2 regions of the Ferdinandcohnia sp. GQ5 genome follow, and region 2 is predicted to be linked to the other one. Evidence: predicted binding sites of a transcription regulator. Region 2 holds the regulator's gene; the other holds the start of a gene.
What was found. Region 2 encodes Rex, which represses fermentation and respiration genes when NADH is low (regulators of the CRP and FNR family bind a similar motif). Its sites were predicted from a motif close to TTGTGAAATATTTCACAA; they were not measured.
Positions count from the first base shown of each region.

Region 1: the regulator Rex is predicted to act here: its motif matches at 1,494-1,511, upstream of qoxA (cytochrome aa3 quinol oxidase subunit II).

Region 1 covers NZ_JCAXEW010000012.1:175,829-179,248, reverse strand. Annotated here, with positions in the region: gene qoxB (cytochrome aa3 quinol oxidase subunit I) at 1-325, opposite strand, end outside; gene qoxA (cytochrome aa3 quinol oxidase subunit II) at 520-1,434, opposite strand; gene AC6CHV_RS16085 (VanW family protein) at 1,876-2,742, shown strand; gene AC6CHV_RS16080 (hypothetical protein) at 2,851-3,420, shown strand, end outside.
Region 2 covers NZ_JCAXEW010000032.1:6,943-10,362, forward strand. Annotated here, with positions in the region: gene AC6CHV_RS25230 (ABC-F family ATP-binding cassette domain-containing protein) at 1-313, opposite strand, end outside; gene moaC (cyclic pyranopterin monophosphate synthase MoaC) at 447-929, shown strand; gene AC6CHV_RS25240 (redox-sensing transcriptional repressor Rex) at 958-1,617, shown strand; gene AC6CHV_RS25245 (twin-arginine translocase TatA/TatE family subunit) at 1,653-1,844, shown strand; gene tatC (twin-arginine translocase subunit TatC) at 1,861-2,610, shown strand; gene AC6CHV_RS25255 (YdiK family protein) at 2,646-2,855, opposite strand; gene AC6CHV_RS25260 (CPBP family intramembrane glutamic endopeptidase) at 2,859-3,420, opposite strand, start outside.

The DNA of each region.
Region 1 (3,420 bases), on a different contig from region 2:
ACATGATCATGACTACACCATGTGTTGTAAAAATTTCATTATAGTGCTGCGCATCTAATAACTTCGCCTCAGGTGAAGCTAGCTGTGCACGCATCATAACCGCGTCTACCCCACCGCGGAACAGCATGATTAATGCGGAGATTAAATACATAATACCAATTCGTTTGTGGTCAACGGTTGTTAACCATTCACGCCATAGGTAACCCCATTTTTTAAAATAGGTTAATCCGGCGATAATTCCAATTACCGTAAGTCCAATTGCAACCATCGCTGCATAGATGGCGGGACTTGGATGTGGTATGGCAAAACGTTCGAAGAATTCCATCCGTTGTTACTCCTTTCAAATGAAGATGATGTTTAAAAAGTCCGGTGAATAGGACACTTGAAATTTCGACGCACAGGACGTGCTAGTGCCGACAAGACATGAGGCCGTGGCGTTTTTGTCGACGTGGTCCTCTTCATCCTCCTTTTTAAACTCCTATCTGAAGTATAAATTCGGCGTTCAAATTATTTCTGTTATTAATGATTGTTATGTTCTGTATGACCTTCGTGCTCTGAATGCTCATCCTCATGGTCCTCATGACCTTTTTCAGTATCATCTGATCCATGGTTATGCTCTGGCGGTGGTGCGAACCCTAAATGAGTTCCGGTGAACGTCATTTGTCCGAGATGACCTGGTTCTAGTATCTCTTCAAACTTTTCTTCAGTGAGAGGTTGTGCAGTTTCTTTAACCTCATCTACCCATTCTTCAAAATCCTTTGGAGATACGGCATTTACACTAAACCTATTTTCCGCAAATCCTTTACCACTAAAGTTTGCATTTCGTCCCATTAATTCACCCTGCTCATCGGCTGCAAGATGCAGAGTTGTGATCATGTCGGCCATGGCATACTTTTGCCCACCAAGTTGTGGAATCCAAAAACTTGTGATTGGACCATATGAATAAAGTCTGAATTCAAGTGGACGATCAGTTGGGATGTATAGATAATTGACTGTTTCAATATCCTCTTCAGGGTAGCTAAAGTGCCATTTCCAATCGGAGGATGATGCATAAATAACCAATGGCTCTTGCTCTTCATAGCCTTGAGGAGCTGACTCGACAATGTAGTTACTTTGAACCGAAACAACTGATAGATAACCCACAATTAAGATTGGAATACCAATACAAATCGCTTCAACCCACGGATTCCCTTCAATATGTGGTGGCTCGTAATCCTCTGGCATTTTAGAAGCTCGATATTTTACAAGCATATAAACTAACAATACAAAAACGACAATAATTACGAATGCCATGATTCCAATTGAGAGTAAGATATCATGGGCTTGCCTCTCGGCTTGTGGGCCTTTAGGATCAAGAACCATTACGGGTTCACAACCTGCAAGCACTGTGGCAATAGTAATAACCATCGATAAGAAAAACCATTTGATTTTCATTATTGTACTCCTTTCCGAATGGATGCTCTTCATTCACAACTATGTGGCTTGTGACGAATATGTGTACAACTTCACAAAGTTGTCAAAAATTTTTTAGCTACTTGTTTTTTTCGTAATATCTTGAAAAAAATGAAGCTAAATTTTATTTCGCGAAATTATTTTATAAAGCTTATCACTGTGTAAATGATGATAACATGCGAGATATCAAAAAGTTGTTACAGAAAAGGGAAGGAAGTATTTGTAAAAAATAATTATCTTAACATAAATGCCTTAAACCTTGTTGTGACGCAAATCACAGGCTTTTTTTTGAATTTGAACAATTTGTTACAAATTTTAAAACGAAAAAACTTCTCCTATTTTTAATGGAATTCGAAGTAACCATCCATACTATAAAAAAAGAGTTTCGAAAAGGTGGTGGGGACACTGAAAATATTGTTAGCAATGTTGTTTTTCCTTTCTGTACAGCAGTTCCATCCTCAGGATAATCTTTACATAACCTATAAAGGAGAACCAATCGCAACTATTAATCGTTCTGAATACTCTACACCACTGCTCGGCATACACACCTTAAACATAAAAAAATTCACAGACTTTCTTACCTATTTAGAAGAACAGGTATATGAGGAGCCAAAGGATGCAAAAATTGGCAAGTCAAATGAAATTATCAAAGAACATGTGGGTATAAAATTAGATAAAGACAAATTTTCAAGATTATTTTACTCTTCGTTCTTCGGAAAAGGAGAATACCTTGAAGTACCGATACAGCGTATTTATCCCCGTGTAGATAGCGAGCTATTATCAACGATTCGAGTAAAACAGATTGGGCAGTATGTAACGCACTTTAACTCTTCCAATAAGGAGCGCTCCACAAATATCGCTCTATCAGCAGCAGCCATCGATAGCTATGTTCTTTTTCAAAATGAAACCTTCTCTTTTAATAAAGTGGTTGGAAAACGAACTGCTGCTAGAGGGTATCAGCCTGCACCTGAAATCATTCGGGGAGAACTAATTGAAGGAATCGGGGGTGGAATATGCCAGACTTCCTCCACACTCTTCAATGCTGTTGATCGTGCAGGTGTTGAAATTGTAAAACGCTATTCTCACACAAAACGTGTTGGCTATGTACCACCTGGGCGCGATGCAACGGTGAGTTGGTATGGGCCTGACTTTCTTTTTAAGAATACATACAATCAACCAATATTAATTCGTGCAAAGGTACATGGAGGAACTCTTATCGTAACCGTCTATTCATCAGAGGATATCAATTTTACTCCTCGTAAGATTGTACCTAAAACAAAAACAGGATAGAGTTTGATTATTAAAAACTAATTCTACACCTTTATAAGTCTGGGTGAATATATTAGAAATGGGCTAATTGTGACCCTATAATATCTGAAATAGTTATGGGGGGAGTTCATGGAAAAGGATAAAAGGGCTATTGTTATCACCGCTGCAACTGACCCCAAAAAAAGTGTAAAAAGCGGGAACTCTACTCCGGGAACTTTTGAATATAAACCACCTAACAATAGTGGAACCATCTTAGGAATAATTGGCGGTGTTTTATCTGCTACCGGTGACGCTTTAGCAACTATTGGTGCAATCATTCAGCTAAATGCCGATGTTTCTGATGACTTTAAATCTCAAGTAGACGATTACCAGTCAGATCAAGATAAGCAAAAGATGCAGGAAGATATTGATAGTCTTCAGGAAAAAGTGAAACAGCTTGAAGAAATCATAAAAAATAACCAAAACCAGAACCAGGACCAAAGTCAAAACTTTAACTTAAATCAAAGCCTAAATATGAACTATAGTCAAAGTCAAAACATAAATCTTAGTCAAAGCCAAAACATGAACCAAAATCAAAGACAAAACATGAACCATAATCAACGTCAAAACATGAACTATAATCAAATTCAAAACAAAAACCAAAGTCAAAATCAGAACCAAAGCCAAAGTCAATATCAAAGGAAAAAGAAAAAGAGAGAC
Region 2 (3,420 bases):
CTAAGTCTCTAAGGTCTTTTTCAAGCTTTTGTAAGGAGGCAAAAACAGTTAGCATTTCCTCCCAGATGGTCAAACTCGATTCAAGTCCTGTATTCTGAGCGAGGTAATCAATGGTAACACTTTTCGGTTTGATAATTTCACCGCCATCATGAGACATATGGCCAGCAATAATTTTTAAAAGTGTTGATTTTCCAGCACCGTTTCGTCCAACGATGGCAATACGGTCACGAGTTTGTACTTCTAACTTTATATTCGATAATATAAGATCAGCAGCAAAATACTTTTTGAGCTGATTTACTTGTAGTAAAATCATGTTATTTCACCTCTTGTTTCTATCATCAGTGTATCTTATATTGTCTAATTAGAGCAACTGCAATGATATTGTTCACAGATGTATCAAAGACAGATGTGTTAAAATAGTGTATAGTTTATGGGAGGGTTTGTTTATGTCATCATTTACCCATTTTAATGAGCAAGGTCGTGCCAAGATGGTCGACATTACGGAAAAAGCAGATACTGTCCGTACAGCAATTGCAAAATCAAGTATTACTGTAAATAAAATCATTTATGAGCAAATAATAAATAATGAGGTTAGTAAGGGTGATGTCCTTGCTGTTTCTCAGGTTGCCGGGATTATGGCAGCCAAAAAGACGTCAGAGTTAATTCCGATGTGTCATCCATTGGCATTAAAGGGCGTTGATATACGTTTTAGCTGGACAATCCAAGATGAATATATTTTAAATATCACGGTTTCAGTTAAAACAAAGGGCAGTACAGGTGTCGAAATGGAAGCACTTACTGCTGCATCTGTTTGTGCGCTAACTGTCTATGATATGTGTAAAGCGGTTGATAAAGGAATGGTCATTGGACCAACTTATTTGGCTGAAAAAACAGGTGGAAAGAACGGAGATTTTATAAGGGAGCTATAGTTAGTTCCAAGTTAGTGGAGGAATTAAGGTGAATCTTGAACAATCAAAAATACCACAAGCAACTGCCAAAAGGCTGCCACTTTACTATCGATTTTTGAAAAATTTGCATGCCTCAGGAAAACAGAGGGTTTCATCTGCAGAACTAAGTGATGCGGTTAAGGTTGATTCCGCAACAATTAGGAGAGATTTTTCTTATTTCGGAGCATTGGGAAAAAAAGGGTATGGTTATAATGTCAATTATTTATTATCCTTTTTTAGTAAGACCTTAGATCAAGACGAGTTAACGAAGGTTACTTTAATCGGTGTAGGGAATTTAGGTACAGCATTTTTACATTATAATTTTTCAAAAAATAATAATACAAAAATTGAGCTTGCGTTTGATGTGGATTATAATAAGGTAGGTAGTAGTATTGGTGGAGTAAAGGTACACCATCTTGATGACCTGGAAAAAGAATTGCCTGATGATGTAACGGTGGCTATTCTAACGGTGCCGGTTGGGGCAGCTCAGTCGATTACAGACCGCTTGGTTAATAAAGGGATCAAGGGTATTCTTAATTTTACCCCAGCACGAATCAATGTGCCTGAACATATTCGGGTTCACCATATTGATTTGGCCGTAGAACTACAAGCCCTTGTATATTTCTTAAAGCATTATTCAAATGATTCAAATGATTCAAGTGAAGAATAATAATAGATCTTATAATTGTAGGGAGGTGACTTACAGTGGGAAGTCTTGGATTCGGTAGTATTTTATTGATTGTATTTGCAGCGTTATTAATCTTTGGACCGAAGAAGTTGCCTCAACTAGGAAAAGCAGCGGGTAATACATTGCGTGAGTTTAAAAACGCAACAAAAGGTTTAGCAGACGATGACGATGATGATGTTAAGAAGAATGAAACTCAAGATGTGAAGTAATGATAGGATGAGTCACATGAATGAAAAAGAAATGTCCGTCTATGATCATATTGGAGAGTTACGAAAACGACTGATCTACGTAGTCGTTTTCTTCTTCATTGTTGCATTAGGAAGCTTTTTTCTCGCAGAGCCAGTTATTCTCTATTTGCAAAATGCAGAGGAAGCAAAAGAGCTGACAATGAATGCTTTTCGTATGACAGATCCAATTAAAATCTATATGCAATTTGCTTTTATCATTGCCCTTGTTATCTCATCTCCTTTTCTCCTTTATCAACTTTGGGCCTTCATCAGTCCTGGCTTATATGAAAAGGAAAGAAAGGTAACCTTGAGTTATATTCCGCTTTCGGTAATCCTTTTTCTAATAGGAGTTTCTTTCTCCTACTTTATTTTGTTCCCGTTTGTAGTGAACTTTATGACAAGGTTAGCGGTACGCCTTGATATAAATCAGGTGATTGGAATTAACGAATATTTTCAATTCCTGTTGCAATTGACTTTACCGTTTGGCTTTTTGTTTCAACTGCCGGTTATTGTGATGTTTTTAACAAGATTGGGAATAGTAACACCGATGTTTCTATCTAAAATACGAAAGTTCGCGTATTTTATTCTATTAGTCATCGGAGGTTTAATCACACCTCCTGAAATAATCTCGCATTTAATGGTTACAGTACCGTTATTCGGATTATATGAAATCAGTATTCTTGTATCAAAAAGTGCCTACAGGAAGGCACTAAAAGCAGAAATGGAAGCGGCAAATTCGATAGAGTAGGGAAGTCTATAAAAAAAATAACCTCCGTTGTGAGGTTATTTTTTTGTTTTTGAGATCTTTTTTATTTTACTGTGAAGGACAAACATTCGGATAGCCACACCAAAGTCGAATGTTGCGACAAGTGCTAGAAGGATGGTAGAGAAGTTCCAAACGGTCTCTGTTGCACTATTAATCGCAATATAGGTAAACAGAATCCCCATTAGCGTGTAAATGATGCCCATTACAAAAGGTGAAGTTCTTCGCATAAATTAAAAGCCTCCAATAAATGTCTGTTGCAGCTTCTCGGCTTGCTTCATGATCCTTTCTATATCATCTGCAAAAATCGTTTGAACCACTACAACAAAAGTATTCATTGCAACATGTGCAAAGATTGGAACGATAATCCGTTTTGTCCGTACATAAAGGAAGGCAAAGGTAAAGCCCATCGCTGTATAAATCAGAATATGCGTAAAGTCCATATGCACTACTGCAAAGATTAACGAACTAATCAGGGCAGAAATGAAAAAGTTAAATTTTTTATATAAGGAACCAAAAATAATTTGGCGAAAGATAATTTCCTCAAGGATTGGCCCAATAATGGAAACTACGATTATAAGCAGTGGTAGAGATTTTACCAAGGCCATAATTTCTTGGGTGTTCTCAGAACCAGCCTCAATACCAAGCAAATGAATCTCAATATTAGCTGCAATAACCTGAGCAGTCATTGCCATGAATATACCTGCTATTGCCCATCCAATCGCTTCTCCTTTTGAAGAACGATGAAGATTTTGATGTCTTTCATTAATATCTTGTCTTAATAAAAATAAAACA